DNA from 4 places in the Klenkia terrae genome. Region 1 is predicted to be linked to each of the others. Evidence: riboswitches for the same ligand, from Rfam matches in the RefSeq annotation. Region 1 holds a riboswitch; each other region holds the start of a gene.
What was found. Region 1 has a riboswitch for cobalamin ahead of UXQ13_RS02630 (ABC transporter substrate-binding protein). Riboswitches for the same ligand answer to the same signal wherever they lie in the genome.
Positions count from the first base shown of each region.

Region 2: it holds a riboswitch for cobalamin, as region 1 does, so the genes downstream of both, UXQ13_RS17730 (ABC transporter substrate-binding protein) here and UXQ13_RS02630 (ABC transporter substrate-binding protein) in region 1, are expected to answer to the same signal.
Region 3: it holds a riboswitch for cobalamin, as region 1 does, so the genes downstream of both, UXQ13_RS00285 (putative cobaltochelatase) here and UXQ13_RS02630 (ABC transporter substrate-binding protein) in region 1, are expected to answer to the same signal.
Region 4: it holds a riboswitch for cobalamin, as region 1 does, so the genes downstream of both, UXQ13_RS08145 (energy-coupling factor ABC transporter permease) here and UXQ13_RS02630 (ABC transporter substrate-binding protein) in region 1, are expected to answer to the same signal.

Region 1 covers NZ_JBAPLV010000002.1:126,033-130,206, reverse strand. The annotation lists gene UXQ13_RS02650 (SCO family protein) at 1-435, opposite strand, end outside; gene UXQ13_RS02645 (hypothetical protein) at 594-971, opposite strand; partial or broken gene UXQ13_RS02640 (zf-HC2 domain-containing protein) at 1,221-1,319, opposite strand; gene UXQ13_RS02635 (sigma-70 family RNA polymerase sigma factor) at 1,377-1,937, shown strand; cobalamin riboswitch at 2,101-2,302, shown strand; gene UXQ13_RS02630 (ABC transporter substrate-binding protein) at 2,368-3,930, shown strand; gene UXQ13_RS02625 (ABC transporter permease) at 3,927-4,174, shown strand, end outside.
Region 2 covers NZ_JBAPLV010000022.1:11,492-15,665, forward strand. The annotation lists gene UXQ13_RS17725 (FAD-binding and (Fe-S)-binding domain-containing protein) at 1-1,778, opposite strand, end outside; cobalamin riboswitch at 1,809-1,991, shown strand; gene UXQ13_RS17730 (ABC transporter substrate-binding protein) at 2,118-3,587, shown strand; gene UXQ13_RS17735 (ATP-binding cassette domain-containing protein) at 3,593-4,174, shown strand, end outside.
Region 3 covers NZ_JBAPLV010000001.1:58,927-63,100, reverse strand. The annotation lists gene UXQ13_RS00305 (DUF1990 family protein) at 1-353, shown strand, start outside; gene UXQ13_RS00300 (transcriptional regulator) at 340-633, opposite strand; gene UXQ13_RS00295 (hypothetical protein) at 630-1,061, opposite strand; gene UXQ13_RS00290 (hypothetical protein) at 1,058-1,522, opposite strand; cobalamin riboswitch at 1,551-1,688, shown strand; gene UXQ13_RS00285 (putative cobaltochelatase) at 1,727-3,799, shown strand; gene cobO (cob(I)yrinic acid a,c-diamide adenosyltransferase) at 3,801-4,174, shown strand, end outside.
Region 4 covers NZ_JBAPLV010000007.1:6,901-11,074, reverse strand. The annotation lists gene UXQ13_RS08155 (FAD-dependent oxidoreductase) at 1-869, opposite strand, end outside; gene UXQ13_RS08150 (ArsR/SmtB family transcription factor) at 924-1,283, shown strand; cobalamin riboswitch at 1,530-1,702, shown strand; gene UXQ13_RS08145 (energy-coupling factor ABC transporter permease) at 1,774-2,460, shown strand; gene UXQ13_RS08140 (energy-coupling factor ABC transporter substrate-binding protein) at 2,457-2,783, shown strand; gene cbiQ (cobalt ECF transporter T component CbiQ) at 2,780-3,517, shown strand; gene UXQ13_RS08130 (energy-coupling factor ABC transporter ATP-binding protein) at 3,514-4,174, shown strand, end outside.

The DNA.
Region 1 (4,174 bases):
GGTGTCGCGCGCGGGGTCGGTGGTCACGAAGACGACCTGCACCTGCTCGGCGACCGCCGGGTCCACGGTCTGCAGGGCGATCGCGACGTCGGCCATCGTGGTGGGGCACACGTCGGGGCAGTTCGTGTAGCCGAAGAACAACAACGTCGGCGCATCCCCGGTGCGGGCCGCGAAGTCGTACGCGGCACCGGACTGGTCGGTCAACGTGAAGGTCGGCTTCTGGAACGGGGTGGCGAGGTTGAGGCCCTCGTAGGGGTTGTCGGGTGCCGAGAGGGTGGCCGGCGCCGGTGGCATGGACATCCCGGCCATGCCGCCGCCGTCGGCGGTGGCGCCCGTGTCCGGGGAGCTGGCCGGGGTACCGCAGCCGGCCAACAGCAGGGAGGCGCTGAGCAGGGCGGCCCCCAGCAGGGTGCGGCTCCGGTGGGTGCTGCGCATCGGTCTGTGCCTCGTTCTGTGGTGAGGGAGGTGTGTGGGGTGTTCAGTCGTAGCTGTGCCCCTCCGGGCCGCGGGGCACGCGTCGGGGGTCCCGGCCAGGCGCCCCCCGGCGGGCTACGTCGGGGAGAGCCCGCCCAGACGGCCCGGAGGACCCATCCTCACGTCTGCACCTGGTGCTCCCGACGCAGGGGGACGGGGGCCTCCGTGGTGCGGAGGACCCACCGGGGTGCACGCGAGCGCTGCTCCGGCCACCGGGCTCGGGCGACGGCCGCGGACCGCACCGAAGCGCGTGGACGCCCGTGCCACGCCAGCGCTGCCACCAGCAGGGTCCCGGCCAGCAGGAGCAGGTGCCCGGCGGCACGACCAGTACCCACCTGGCTGGCCAGGAGGTCCCGCACGGTGACGAAGGTGAGCACCGAGGTGAAGAACCCGAGCAGCGGCAAGGCGCCTGCCGCCAGCCTGGGCAGGCCCGCGACGACGACGAAGGCGAAGGCGAGCGCGGCATTCCAGGCGCCGCTCTCGTGGGCGACGTGCATCGGGGCCGACATGGTGCCCGCCCCCCCGAGGAGCGCCGGGAGGCTCAGCGCCGTCTGCCCAGCCCCGACGGCCAGGAGGGCCAGGCGCAGCGTGGTCGACGCCCACGACCTGGACCGACCTGCGCGGCCCGCCATCTCGGGCAGCCGGGTCAGGACCGCCATCGTGAGGTCCGGGACCGGTACGGCGGGAGCCATCCGGACCCGGCGGGTCGCCTCGACGGCGGCATCGGACCATCCCTGGCAAGCCAGGCAACCGCTCAGGTGCTCCTCGACCCAACGGTGGGGGAGGTCACCGGCCTCGCCGTCCATCCGGGCCGACAGCGATTCACGGAACGACGAGCAGTCCATGGTTCAGTAGTCGTCGCAGGGGGCGGCTGAGTTCCGCCGCTCACCGACTTCGACGGGATGGACGTGGACCAGCTCGAGGTGTGGGCGGCGCGGGCCGCGGGGGGTGACGTCGCGGCCACCGCCGCGCTCGTGCGCGCCACGCAGACCGACGTGTGGCGGTTGTGCTCGCGGCTGGTGGACAGGCAAGCGGCCGACGACCTCACCCAGGAGACGTACCTGCGGGCCATCCCTGCGTTGGCCGGGTTCCAGGGCCGGTCGAGTCTGCGCACCTGGTTGCTGTCGATCGCCCGCCGGGTGTGCGCCGACCACCTGCGCTACAAGCAGCGGCGCAGGCTCGTGTTCGTCGGGGGTGGCCAGGAGGTGGAGTCCCTGCTGGGCGAGCACCCCGCCGTCACCGACGAGGTCGGCGGCACGGTGGCCGCCCGTGATGCCCTGGATCGGCTGGAGCCGCAACGGCGGGAAGCCTTCGTGCTCACCCAACTGCTGGGGCTTCCCTACAGCGAGGCAGCCGAGGTCATCGGCTGCCCCGTCGGCACCATCCGTTCGCGGGTCGCCCGGGCCCGGGCCGACCTCGTGGCCGCCATGGTCAGCCACGCCGAGCCCCGCCGCCGAGCCTGATGCCCGGAGGGCACGGACCGGTGGGCACAGGTCTCGTCGCCGGGCACCGAGGCCGAGCTGTCGGCAGACTCGCCCGAGATAACGATGAGGTCACGGCTGGGGGGTCTCGGAACCCCTGGTCCGGCTCGGGCGACTGAGGGAGCGAGCCCGCACCAGCGGGCTCGCGAGTTCCGCCCGCCGTGGTGCTCGGGAAGCCGGTGTGATGCCGGCGCGGCCCTCGCCACTGTGATCAGGTGGTCTCGCTCCTCGCCTTCGCCCACTCGTGGGGCCGAGGCAGCCACTGGACCCGCACGTCGGCGGTCCGGGAAGGCGGGGTGAGACCGACACCTGTCAGCCAGGAGACCGGCCACGGCATCGGGAGTCATCCACGAGGTGCTGGCGGAGACATCTGATGACGCTGCGTGCTGTCCTGTCCACGAAGGTCCGGCCCGTGACCGCCCTGTCCATCGCCGCACTGGCGTTGAGCGCCTGCGCGACCACCGGCGGCGGAGGTGACGCCGCCGCGGACCCCGAGGCCCCGGCCACGTTGACGATCGCGACCAGCTTCGCCATCGACGACCTCGACCCGCTGGAGAACGCCTTCTGGGGCCCGGAGTTCGGCTACGTCGAGTTGCTGATGCGCCCGACCCGCGAGGGCACCCCGGAGCCATGGGTGCTGTCGGACCTGCAGAGCACCGATGACACCACCTGGACGCTGACGCTCAACGAGGGCGTGGCGTTCACCGACGGCGCCGGCTTCGACGCCCGGGCCCTGGCCGATCTGCTGACCTGGACGGCGGAGAACGTCGACAGCTTCGCCAGCGCCTCGGCGCTCGCCTCGGCGGAGGTGACGGGGCAGGACGAGGTCACGGTGACCACCTCGCGGCCGGTGCCGACCCTGGCCAGCGTGTTCGCCGACGAGTCGATGGTGCCGGTGTTCGACGTCGCCGGCTACGAGGACCACCTGGCCGCCGGCGACGCCCCCTCGGCGCTGGTGGACGCCGACCTGTACACCGGGCCCTACGCGGTGCAGAGCCTGGACGACCAGGCCGCCGAGCTGGTCCCGGTGGCGGGCTACTGGGGTGGCACCCCGGCGCTGAGTGCGCTGACGGTGAAGTTCGTGCCCGAGGCCAGCTCGCGGGTGCAGGCGGTGCAGACCGGGGAGGCCGACCTCGCGCTGTACATGCCGACCGCGATCGAGCAGACCCTGGAGGGCCGCGACGATGCGGTCTGGGTGACCGGGGAGCCCACCGGCTCGACCTTCTCGTTGAGCTTCAACACCCGCTCCCCCGGCTGGGACGACCCCGCCGTCCGCACCGCCGCGCTGCTGGCGGTGGACTACCGGGCCCTGGTCGAGGATGTACTGGACGGACTGGCCGACACCGCGACCAGCGTCTTCGCCCCGTCCCTGCCCTACGCCGTGGACACCCAGGAGACCGACCTCGACGCCGCCGCCGACCAGCTCGAGGCCGCAGGCTGGACCGCCGGCGCCGGCGCCGGCGCCGACGGCACCCGCACCAGGGACGGCGTCCCGCTGACCCTGCGGCTGCTGAGCTACCCGCAGCAGCCGGACTCGACCACCCTGGCCGAGGCCCTGCAGGTGCAGCTGGGCGAGGTCGGGATCGACGTGCAGGTCAGCCAGGTCGACGACGTCACCGCCGCCCGCGAGGGCAGCGACTGGGACGCCGCGATCGTCGGGGACTCCCTGGTCTCCTTCGGTGGCAGCCCGGTCGAGGGACTCACCGACGGGCTGGTCACCGGGGGCAGCGAGAACTACGGCGGGGTCTCCGACGCCACCCTGGACGACCTGGTCGCCCGGCTGTCGGTCAGCTTCGACGACGCCGAGCGCACCGACCTGCTCGAGCGCATCCAGACCGTCATCCACGACCAGGGCTACTTCGCGGCCACCGTGTTGCGACTGCCCGCGGTGGTCAGCAACCAGGCGTGGTCGGGGTACGAGACCCCGATCAGCAACCTGTGGGTGACCGCGGACACCGCACCCGCCGCGGCGTGACCCGCGCCGCCCTGCGGCGGCTGGGTCAGGCCCTGGGGACGGCGGCCGGCGGTGCGATCCTCACCTTCGCACTGCTGGTCGCCGCCCCCGGCGACCCCGCCCGCCGGGTGCTGTCCGCCCGCGGCGTGCAGGACCCCACGCCGACGGCCGTGGCCCAGGTCCGCGCCGAGCTGGGCGTGGACCAGCCCCTGCCGCTGCGGTTCTGGGACTGGCTCACCGACCTCACCCGGGGCGACCTCGGGGT
Region 2 (4,174 bases), on a different contig from region 1:
CAGGACAGGCACAGGTCCAGGGACTCCAGCACCTCCGGCGAGCCCAGCCCGCCGACCAGCGTGCCGTTGGCCGCCTCCTGCAGCACCCGGGCGCGGCCACGGGTGGAGTCCTTCTCGTCGCCGGTGGCCAGGAACGACGGGCACATGACGCCGCCGGTGGCCGTGGCGTCGGCGCGGCAGCGGCCCACCCCGACGCAGCGGTGCGCGGCCACCGACAGGTCGCCGGCGTCCGAGGTCAGCGGGAAGGCCCGGCTGGGCAGCGGGTGCGCGGCGGGCAGCCGGAGGGTGGCGTCCAGGGGTTCGGGGTCGACCAGCACCCCGGGGTTGAGCAGCCCGGTCGGGTCGAAGGCGTGCTTGACCGCGGCGAACGCGGCCAGCAGCTCGGGGCCGTACATCCGCGGCAGCAGCTCGCTGCGGGCCCGGCCGTCGCCGTGCTCGCCGGAGACCGACCCGCCGTACCCGGCGACCACGTCGGCGGCGGCCTCGACGAACTCGCGCAGCACGTGCGGCCGGTCGGCCAGCGGGAAGTCGATCCGGGCGTGCACGCAGCCGTCGCCGAGGTGGCCGTAGACCAGCGCGTCCAGGCCGTGCGCGTCGAGCAGGCCGCGGAAGTCGCGCAGGTAGGCGCCCAGGTGCTCCGGCGGGACGGCGGCGTCCTCCCACCCGGGCCAGGCCGGCGCCCCGGCCGGGGTGCGCCCGCCGAGCCCGGCGCCGTCCTCCCGGATCCGCCACAGCCGCAGCGCGTCGGCGCCGCCGACCACCAAGGAGTCCAGCGCCCCGGCGTCGGCCACCAGCCGGCGGGCGGCGTCCTGGGCGGCCGCGGCCGACTCCCCCGCGACCTCGACGAACAGCCAGCCGTCGCCGCGCGGCAGATCCGGCACCGCGGCGGCCCCCCGGCGGCGGCGGACGACGTCGACCAGCCGGGCGTCCATCCCCTCCACCGCACGGGGCGCGTGCGGCAGCAGCCCGGGCACGGCGTCGGCGGCGGCCGGCATGTCCGGGTAGCCCAGCACCACCAGCGCGGTGGCCGCCGGCACCTCGGCCAGGGAGACGGTGGCCTGCAGCAGGACGGCGAGGGTGCCCTCCGAGCCGGCCAGGAACCGGCCCACGTGCCGGCCGCGCTCGGGCAGCAGGTGCTCCAGCGAGTAGCCCGACACCTGCCGGCGGAACCGCCCGGACCCGGTGCGGACGGCGGCCAGGTTGGCGTCCACCACCGGCCACAGGTCGACCGGGCCCGCGGACCCGGGCCCGGCGTCGAACACCTCGCCCGCCGCCGTCGCCACCTGCAGGGAGACCACCGTGTCGGCGGCCCGACCGAGGCTCATCGCGTGCGCGCCGCAGGCGTTGTTGCCGATCGTGCCGCCGATGGTGGCCCGGGAGTGCGTCGACGGGTCGGGGCCGTAGGCCAGCCCGTGCGGGGCACCGGCGTCGGTGATCCGGTCCAGCACCACGCCGGGCTGGACGACGGCGGTGCGGGCGTCGGGGTCCAGCGCCTGCAGCCGGGTGAGGTGCCGGGAGGTGTCCAGCACCAGGCCAGGTCCGATCGCGTTGCCGGCGATCGAGGTGCCGCCGCCACGCATCGTCAGCGGGACGGCGAGCTCGCGGCACACCGCCAGGGCGGCCAGCACCTCGTCGGCGTCCCGCGGGTAGGCCACCGCGGTCGGCACCACGCGGTGGTTGGAGGCGTCGGAGCTGTACTCCGCGCGCCGCCGGGTGCCGTCCTCGACCTCGGCCAACCCGGCCGCCCGCAGACCGGCCACCAGCTCCTCGACCGCCACCGGGCCAGTGTGCCTCTAGGGTGGGCGGCGCAGCTGGTCCGGCCGCCGCGAGGCGGCCGGGGCAAGAGGGAACCCGGTGCGAGTCCGGGACTGCCCCGCAGCGGTGAGCAGGAACGACCGCCGTCATCAGCACTGGGTCCCCGGACCTGGGAAGCGACGGCCAGTAGGTGGGCACCCGTGCCCGTGCCCGCGAGTCCGAAGACCTGCCAGATGCGGCCGCGCGGCCTCCCGCGTGGTCGGTCGGCGACCTCGTGGGCGGGTCCGGACGACGGCGGGGTCACCCCTGCCCGTTCCCTCCCCCGGCGTCGCGGACCTCCCGCCGCTCGCGAGGAGAGAGCCGTGAAGAGGACCACCCTGGGCATCGCCGCCCTGCTGACCCTGACCGCCTGCGGCGGCGGGTCCTCGCCGTCCGCGGACGGCGACCGGATCCGGCTGGCCTACGCCTTCGCCCCGGTCGCCGGGCTGTCGCCCTACAGCGACGACGCCGTCATCGGCTACGGCGTGGGCGCCACCGAGACCCTGGTCCGGCTGGACCCGGCCGGTGCACCCGAGCCGCTGCTGGCCACCTCCTGGACCCAGGTCGACGACCTCACCTGGCAGTTCGACCTGCGCGACGACGTCACCTTCCACGACGGGACGGCGATGACCGCCGACGTGGTGGCGGCGTCCCTGCAGCACGCGGTGGACGCCGACCCCAGCCCGCGGGCGCTGTCCGGCGTGGAGCTGACCGTCGCCGCGGCCGACGAGGACACCCTGACCCTCGCCACCGCCGCACCCGACCCGGTGCTGCCGCAGCGGCTGACCTCGCCGGAGCTGGTGGTGCTCTCCCCCGGCGCGTACGCCGACCCGTCGTCCCCGGACCTGGTGGGCACCGGCACCGGCCCCTACGAGCTGACCGCGGTCACCGGCACCAGCGGGGCGACCCTGGACGCCGACCCCGACTACTGGGGCGGCGCCCCGGCCGCCGACGGCGTGGACGTCACCTTCCTGTCCGACGGCACCGGCCGGACAGCGGCCCTGCGCGCCGACGAGGTCGACGTCGCCCAGGCCGTTCCGGTCTCCCAGGTCGACGGCCTCGGGTCGGGTCACCGGCTGCAGTCGGTGCCGCTGCCGCGCACCGTCTCGCTGCACCTGACCACCACCTCGCCGGTTTTCGCCGACCCCGGGCTGCGCGAGACCGCCCGGCAGGCGGTGGCCGGCCTGGACGTCGCCGGCACGCTCTACGAGGGCCAGGCCGACCCGCCGCAGGGCCTGTTCGGGCCCACCTCGACCTGGGCCGCGGACCGGCAGCCGCCCACCTACCCGTCGGCCGTGCCGGCGAGCGGGCAGGCGGTCAGCCTGGCCACGTTCTCCGACCGCGCCGAGATGCCCGAGGTGGCCGCCGCGGTCGCCGACGCGCTGCGCACCGCCGGGTTCACCGTCGACCTGCAGGTGGGCCTGTACTCCGACATGGAGGCCGACTACCTCGACGGCCGCTACGACGCGGTGCTGATGAGCCGGTCCTACGGCCAGGACACCGCCGACCCGCTGTCCTACCTGGCCTCGGACTTCGGCTGCGCCGGCGGGTACGACCTGTCGCAGTTCTGCGACCCCGCGGTGGACGCCGAGCTCGCCGCCGGGTCGCAGCTGACCGACGTCGCGGCCCGCAACCAGGTCGCGCTCGCCGTGGAGCGCACCGTGCTGGGGTCCGACGCCGTCGTCCCGGTGGTCCACGACCGCACCCGGTTCGGCGTCGCCGACCGGGTGAGCGGGCTGGCCGCGGACCCGTGGGAGCGGTCGATCATCACCGTCGACACCGCGGTCTCCTGACCGGCGTGGTCGCCCGGGTCAGCGGGCTCACGGTCGCGGCCGGCGACCGCCGGCTGGCCGGCCCCGTCGACCTGGCGGTGGCCGACGGCGAGCGGGTCGGGCTGGTGGGTGCCTCGGGCTCGGGCAAGTCCCTGCTGGTGGCCGCGCTGCTCGACGAGCTCCCGGCCGGGCTGACCACCACCGGCTCGGTGCAGGTGGCCGGCCGGGCCGGCGCGGTGTTCCAGGACGGCGCCACCGCCCTGGACCCCCTCGCCAGGGTCGGCGCCCAGCTGACCGGGCCGCTGCGCCGGCTGCGCGGGCTGTCCCGCGCCGCCGCCCGGGAGCACGCGGCCGGTGTGCTGGACCGGCTCGGCCTGCCGCCGGGCACCCTCCGCGCGTGGCCCGCGACGCTGTCCGGCGGGCAGCGGCAGCGGGTCGCGCTGGCCCTGGCGCTGGCCGGCGACCCGCGGCTGCTGGTCGCCGACGAGCCGACCACCGCGCTGGACACCGTGGGCCAGGCCGCCGTGCTGGACCTGCTGGACGCGCTCGCCCCGGCGCTGGTGCTGGTCAGCCACGACCTGGCCGTGGTGGCCCGGCTGTGCACCCGG
Region 3 (4,174 bases), on a different contig from region 1:
CGCCCGGCCCGGTCACCACCGGTGCGGACCTGGTGCTCGTCGCCGCGGTCGGGCCCCTGCGCGTGCGCGAGCCGATCCGGGTGGTGGCCGTCGTGGACACCCCCGACCGCAGGGGCTTCGCCTACGGCACCCGCCCGGGGCACCCCGTCTCCGGCGAGGAGGCCTTCGTCGTGCACCGGGACGCCGAGGGTGCGGTCTGGCTGACCCTGCGGTCCCTGACCCGCCCCGGGACGGGGATCTGGCGACCGCTGTTCCCGCTGCTGCTGGTGGCCCAGCGGGTCTACCGACGTCGGTACCGCCGGGCCCTGGTCCACCCGACCCGAGGGCCGGTGGACCGGATCAGCCGCCGGTGATCCGGCGGAGCTCGGCGACGTGCGCGGTGAAGGCCGACCGGCCGGCCGGCGACAGCGACAGCGAGGTGCGCTGCCGGGAGGCCACCGTGGCCTTGCGGACCCGCACGTAGCCGGCGTCCTCGAGCTGCTTGACGTGCTTGGACAGCACCGAGTCGCTCACCCCGACGGCGTCGCGGACGGCGGCGAAGTCCATCGAGTCCACCGCGGCGAGCAGCCCGCAGACCTGCAGCCGCGGCGGGGCGTGCACCACTTGGTCGAAGCGGGGCTCGACGGTGGTCACACCCCCTCCCGCAGCTCGCGCTGCCAGGCCCGGGTCCACCGGGCGGACAGGACGGCGACCGCGATCCCCAGCACCGCGCCGGCCACCACGAACAGCCACGGTCGCTCGTCGCCGAGCGCGAACGCCGGCACGAGCACCACGAGGACGAACGCCGCCCAGCCGGCCAGCACCCGGGGCGGGGTGTGCACCCACACCCCGGTGGAGCGCCGGTAGACCCCGACGAGCAGCCCGATCCCCAGGCCGAACACCAGCACGGCCGGCGCGGTGACCCACGGGGAGTCCAGCGCGTTCGAGGAGACGAAGGCGAACAGCAGCAGCCCGATCGCCGGACCGAACCAGCGCGGGGGCGCCACCCGGTCGGCCAGCGCGGCCCGGTCGCGGTCGAGCGCGGCGAGGTCGGCGGCGGCGCGGTCCCGGTCGGCGCTCATCGCTCGCCCCGCAGCTCGCGCTGGGAGACCGTCGTCCAGCGGCGGCTGAGCAGCGCGGCCGCGACACCCAGGACGACGCCGGTCACCACCATCGCGTACCGGACGCCGAACCCGACCTCGAGCGCCGGCCCGACGACGAGCAGGACCAGGCACGCGGCGCCCCAGGCCGCGATGACCGGCTTGGTGGACGGTCCGCCGTTGAAGCCGTTCACCCACAGCCCGGTGTGCCGCCGGTAGCCGGCGGCCAGCAGGGCGATCCCGCCGAGGAAGACCGGCACCGCGACCAGGGTGAGCCACGGGAAGGCGAAGGAGTAGGTCGCGAAGAAGCCCCCGACCAGCACCCCCAGCGCCGGGTCGTACCACCCCGGTTGCCGCAGCCGGTCGGCCAGCGCCGCCCGGTCGGTCTGCAGGGCAGCCAGGTCGGCCACCGCCCGGTCCCGCACCGCATCGTCTCTTTCCATGTCGGAAAGTCTGCCGGACGACTTTCCGAATCGTCAAGTCATCGGGCGTGGTCTCATTGGCGGCGAACTGCGACGGCAGTGCAGGAAGCCGGTGCGACTCCGGCGCGGTCCCGCCACTGTCAGCCCCCCGGGGTGAGCCAGGAACTGCGGCCGTCGCCACCTGCCACCTCCGGGCGCGGACACCCGGGGAGAGGATGCGCACCCGTGGTCTACCCGTTCAGCGCGGTCGTCGGCATGGACGACATGCGCCTGGCCCTGCTCCTCAACGCCGTCTCCCCCGCCGTCGGCGGCGTGCTGGTGCGCGGTGAGAAGGGCACGGCCAAGTCGACGGCGGTCCGTGCGCTGGCCGCCGTCCTGCCGCCGGTCGACGTCGTCCCCGGGTGCCGGTTCGGCTGCGACCCCGCGGCGCCCGACCCGGCCTGCCCGGACGGTCCGCACGAGCCCGGCGCCGGTGCGCAGACCCGCCCGGCCCGGCTCGTCGAGCTGCCGGTCGGTGCCTCGGAGGACCGGCTGGTCGGCTCGCTGGACATCGAGCGCGCGCTGACCGAGGGCGTGAAGAGCTTCGAGCCCGGCCTGCTGGCGGCCGCGCACCGCGGCGTGCTCTACGTCGACGAGGTCAACCTGCTGCACGACCACCTGGTCGACCTGCTGCTGGACGCCGCCGCGCTGGGCCGGGCCTACGTCGAGCGCGAGGGCGTCTCGGTGCAGCACGCCGCCCGGTTCCTGCTGGTCGGCACCATGAACCCCGAGGAGGGCGAGCTCCGCCCCCAGCTGCTGGACCGGTTCGGGCTCACCGTCGAGGTCGCCGCCCCGCGCGAGCCGGGCCTGCGCGCCGAGGTCGTGCGCCGCCGGTTCGCCGCCGACGCCGACCCGGCCGGGTTCGAGGCGCGCTGGGCCGGCGAGGAGACGGCGCTGGCCGACCGGATCGCCGCCGCCCGCGCCCTGCTGCCGCAGGTGGTGCTGGGCGACGCCGCGCTGTCCCAGGTCACCGCGGTCTGCGCCGCCTTCGGCGTCGACGGCCTGCGCGCCGACATCGTCACCGCCCGGGCCGCGATCGCGCACGCCGCCTGGTCGGGCCGCACCGACGTGACCGAGGACGACGTCCGGGTCGCCGCCCGCCTGGCCCTGCCGCACCGCCGCCGCCGCAACCCCTTCGACGCCCCCGGCCTGGACGAGGACACCCTCGAGCAGGCCCTGGACGACGCCCGCCCCGACGACCCCGAGCCCGACCCGGACGACACGGCCCCCGAGGGCGACGGCGGCCCGGACGGCGGCTCCCCGGACGGCGGCTCCCCGGACGGCGGCTCCCCGGATCCGGGCCAGGGCCCCGACCAGCCCTCCTCCGAGGCAGGCGAGGGAGCCCCTACCGAAGGGTCCGCGGCCCAGGGTTCGGGAGGGGATCCCTCGCCCCCGACCGACGACGCCCCCCACGCGGAGGCCGCACCGGCGCCCGAGCGGGCCGCCGTGGCGCCCGACGAGGCGTTCCGCGCCCGCCGGCTCGAGGTCCCCGGCATCGGGGACGGCGTCGCCGGACGACGGTCCCGGGCCCGCAGCGAGCGCGGCCGGGTGGTCGGCTCCCGCCGTCCCGAGGGCAGCGTGACCCGGCTGCACCTGGTGGACACCGTGCTCGCCGCCGCCCCGCACCAGCTGGCCCGCGGTCGCTCCGGTCCCGGGCTGCGGCTGGCCCGGGAGGACCTGCGGCAGGCCGACCTGGAGGGCCGCGAGGGCAACCTGGTGCTCTTCGTCGTCGACGCCTCGGGATCGATGGGCTCGCGCACCCGGATGGCCGCGGTGAAGGGCGCCGTCCTCTCGCTGCTGACCGACGCCTACCAGCGCCGGGACAAGGTCGGGCTGGTCACCTTCCGCGGCTCCGACGCCGTCCTCGCGCTGCCGCCGACCTGGTCGGTGGAGGCCGCGGCCGCGCGGCTGACCGACCTGCCCACCGGCGGCCGGTCCCCGATCGCCGCCGGGCTGCTGCGGGCGCACGAGACGCTGCGGGTGGAGCGGGTGCGCGACCCGCGCCGCCGTCCGCTGCTGGTCGTGGTCACCGACGGCCGGGCCACCGGCGAGCGCGGCACCGACCACCTCGCACAGGCGCACCGCGCCGCCGGGCTGCTGCAGGCCGCCGGCACCGCGAGCGTCGTCGTGGACTGCGAGTCCGGGTTCGTGAAGCTCGGCCTCGCGCACACCCTGGGCGTCCACCTGGGCGCGCAGACGCTGTGCCTGGAGGAACTGGGCGCGCAGGAACTCGTCTCGACCGTGAAGGCGGCTGCCTGACATGCCCCAGGGACAGGTGACGGCGGTCCCCGTCGACGGGCTCACCACCCGGCAGCGCCGCAACCGGCCGCTGCTGGCGGTGCACACCGGGGAGATGAAGGGCAAGTCCACCGCCGCCTTCGGGATGGCGATGCGGGCGTGGAACCAGGGCTGGTCGATCGCGGTCTACCAGTTCGTCAAGAGCGCCAAGTGGAAGGTCGGCGAGGAGAACGCGCTGACCGCGCTGGGCGAGGTGCACGCGCAGACCGGCCAGGGCGGGCCGGTGGTCTGGCACAAGATGGGCTCGGGCTGGTCCTGGTCCCGCCGGGCCGGCTCGGAGGTCGACCACGCCGCCGACGCCGCCGAGGGCTGGGCGCAGATCAAGCGCGACCTGGC
Region 4 (4,174 bases), on a different contig from region 1:
ACGACCTGGTCCCCGGCCGGGGTCAGTTCGGTGATCGTGACCTCCCGGTGCAGGGTGATCGCGCCGGTCGCCACGGCCGCCTTCAGGTCCGAGCCCAGCAGACCGCGGGCGGGCAGGCCATCGGAGTCCCCACCCCCGTACAACCGGGCCGGCGACCGGCCCCGGATCGCCCAGCTGATCTCCGTCCCCGGCTCCTCACCCTGCAGCCGGGTCAGGGCCAGCAGCGTGTTCGCCGCCGAGTGCCCCATCCCGACGACCAGGGTGTGCCGGCCGGCGAACCGGGCCCGGTCCCGGCCCAGCACGTCGGGCAGCGGCCCGACCAACCACCGCTCGGCCGCCGACTCCCCCACCGCCGGCAGCCCGGAGGCACCCAGCGGGTTGCGCTGACCCCACGTACCCGAGGTGTCGATGACCGCCCGGGCGGTCAGGTCGACGACGATCCCGTCGCGGACCGTGCGAACCAGGTAGGGCCGGCCCTCCCGGCCCAGGCCGCGGGTCTTGTCCACCCCGACCCGGGACACCGCCTCCACGCGCACGCCCGTGCGGATCCGCGGCGCCAGCTCCGGGGTGGCTGCCAGCGGGGCCAGGTAGTTCTCGACCAGCTCGGCGCCGGTGGGCAGCTCATCGGCGGCCGGGGACTCCCACCCGGTGCGCTCCAGCAGCCGGGCCGCGGCGGCATCCACGTCGTACTCCCACGGGGAGAACAACCGCACGTGCCCCCACCGCGCCACCGCCGCTCCCGGCCGGTCACCGGCTTCCAGCACCAGCGGCTCCAGGCCGCGCTCGAGCAGGTGCGCGGCGGCGGCCAGCCCGACCGGGCCGGCACCGATGACGACGACAGGGAGGTCTGCGGTGGTGGGTGCGCTCATGAACCGAACGTAACAGCGGATGCTGTTGACAACAACAGGTGCAATACTCGGTGCGTGACCCAGGACCTGGACGTGCGCCTGCTCGGTGTCGACGAGCTCACCTCACCCGCCGACCGCGCACGCCTGCTCGCCCCCCAGCTCAAGGCCCTGGGCGACCCCAACCGACTGCACCTGGTCCTCCTGCTCGCCGAAGGGCCGGCCACCGTCCGCGAACTCACCGACGCCAGCGGCATGGGCCAGACCCTCGTCAGCCACCACCTCGCCCCCCTCCGCGAGGAAGGCCTGGTCACCGTCACCCCCCGCGGCCGCAGCAACGTCTACGCCCTGTGCTGCGAAGCCCTCGCCGGCCCCGTCAAGACCCTCGCCACCCTCGCCGCCCTCACACCCGAAGGCGCCGACGCCTGCTGCCGCTGACCCCCGGGGCAGGTCCGGTGCTGAGCAGTGCACCGGGCTCGGCGAGTCCGATCTCAAGGGTTGCGACCTCAGTGAAGTCGGTGTGGACGACCGGGGTGCCACCGAGCCCGACATGCAGCCTCATCCCTCGAGCAGCTGACCCGCTCGCTCCGTGGCCCGACGGGGCCTGACCAACCTGCTGAGCACGTATCTGCACAACCGTTCGAGCAGCACCCGGGCCCTGTCCGGGTGGTGGCGGGTGTGGTGTGCTGTGGTGACCACGACGGCAGTGGAGGAAGCCCGGTGCGATCCCGGCGCGGTCCCGCCACTGTGTCCGGGGAGTCCGTCCCCACGCTCGACCACTGGCCCTGGGCCGGGAAGGTCGGGGACGGGTGCCGATCCGGGAGCCAGGAGACTCCAGCCGTCGTCCCTGCGATTCCGGGCGTGGACACCCGGGAGAGGACCGACCCCGTGCTGACTCCTGCCCTGCTCGCCCCGGCTGTGGTGCTCCGTGCACATCGCTGAGGGCTTCCTGCCCCCTGCCCACGCGATCGGCTGGACCATCGCCGCGGCGCCCTTCGTCGTCCACGGGGCACGCGCCGTGGTCAAGGAGGTGAGGGAGAACCCGGAGTCCACGCTGCTGCTGGGCGCCGCGGGTGCCTTCACGTTCGTGCTCAGCGCGATCAAGCTGCCCTCGGTGACGGGCTCGTCGTCGCACCCCACCGGCACCGGGGTGGGCGCGATCCTCTTCCGGCCACCGGTGATGGCCTTGCTGGGCACGGTGGTGCTGCTGTTCCAGGCCCTCCTGCTGGCCCACGGCGGACTCACCACCCTGGGGGCCAACGCCTTCTCCATGGCCGTCGTCGGACCGTGGGCGGGGTACGGCACCTATCGGCTGGCCCGCCGCGCCTCGGGCAACCTGCTGGTCGGGGTGTTCGCGGGCATGATGATCGCGGACCTGTCGACCTACGTGACGACCTCGCTGCAGCTCGCACTGGCCTTCCCCGACGCCGAGAGCGGCTTCCTCGGTGCCGCGGTGAAGTTCCTCGGGGTCTTCGCCGTCACCCAGGTGCCGCTGGCCGTCGCCGAGGGGTTCCTGGGCGTGCTGCTGTTCCGTGTGCTGACCGTCAACGCCCGCCCGGAGCTGGAGCGGCTGGGTGTCCTGCGGCCGCAGCCCACCGACGAGGCGACCCGATGACCCGGCGTACGTGGGTCACCCTCGCCCTGGTCGCGTCCGTCGTGGCGCTGTTCGCCCTGCCGCTGGTGTTGGGCGCCCCCAGCGACTACGCCGGGACCGACAGCGTGGCCACCGCGGAGATCCAGGCCAGCAACCCGGGCTACGAGCCGTGGTTCGACTCCGTCTTCTCCCCCGGTTCCAGCGAGGTCGAGTCCGGGCTGTTCGCCCTGCAGGCCGCGCTCGGCGGCGGCGTCCTGGGGTATGTGCTGGGCCGGTTGCGCGGGCGGCGGTCCCGAGCGACGGCCGAGGCACCGACCAGCGGGCCCGCCGACACCACCCCGTGACCGGCCTGGCCGTCGACGACGCAGCCTGGGCCAGCACCTGGCGGCCCCGGGCGGTCGGGGACAAGCTGCTGCTGACCCTGGGGTTGGTGCTGTGCGCCCTGGTGCTCCCGGTCTGGCCGGGCTCCCTGCTGGTCGGGCTCACAGCTGTCGGCCTGGCCCTGGGCCCGGCGCGGGTCCCGGCCCGGGTGTTCGCGCGGGCGGTGCGCCTGCCGCTGGCCTTCGTCGCCGTCGGCGCCGTCACCGCGGTCGTGCAGGTGTCCACCGACGGCATCGGCTGGGCGCCGGATGCAGCGGCGACCGGAGGTGCGCTGGTCGGGCATGCGCTGGCCGGCGGCGCCGCGGTCATGCTGCTGGCCACCACCACCCCGGTGTCGGACCTGCTGCCGGCGCTGCGCCGGGCCCGGGTGCCCGCCGCGGTCGTGGAGGTGGCGTCGATGATCTACCGACTGCTGTTCGTCCTCCTGATCAGCATGCGCACGATCCGCGAGGCGCAGACGTCCCGACTCGGGTACTCCACGGCCCGGCGCAGCTACCGGTCCTCCGGCCTCCTGGCCGCCGCCGTGCTCACCCGCTCCTGGGACCGGGCTCGCCGGCTGCAGGGAGGCCTGGCCGGCCGCGGCATGACCACCGACCTGCGCGTGCTGCCCGAGGTGCTGCCGTCCTCCCGGTCGTTCCTGGCCGGCACCGTGCTCGGGCTGACCGTCCTGTGCGGGCTCACCGTGGTCCTGTCGTGAGCGGCGGACGGCTGGCGGCGACCGACGTGGTGGTCGGCTACTCCCGGGGCAGCAGGGTGCTGGACCGGGCGTCGCTGGCCGTGCCGGAGGGGCGACGGCTGGCGGTGCTGGGTGCCAACGGCTCGGGCAAGACCACCCTGCTGCGCTGCCTGTCCGGCGCCCTCGTCCCGGCCTCGGGCCGGATCAGCCTGGACGACGCAGCCCTGGAGCACACCCGCCGCGGACTGCAGGCACACCGCCAGCAGGTCCAGCTGGTGCTGCAGGACCCCGACGACCAGCTCTTCAGCGCCTCGGTCGCGCAGGACGTCTCCTTCGGCCCGCTGAACATGGACCTGGCCGAGGACGAGGTCCGTGCGCGGGTCGTCGAGGCCCTCGAGCTGCTCGCCGTCACGGGGCTGGCTGCTCGGCCCACCCACCAACTGTCCTACGGGGAACGCAAGCGGGTGGCCATCGCCGGTGCGGTGGCGATGCGCCCACGGGTGCTGCTGCTCGACGAGCCCACCGCCGGGTTGGACCCCTCCGCGGTGACCGAGGCCCTCGCCGCCCTCGACCGCCTGCAGCGCCGGGGCTCGACGGTGGTGATGAGCACGCACGACGTCGACCTGGCGCTGGGGTGGGCCGACGAGGTCGCGGTGGTCGTGGACGGCCGGGTGGTGC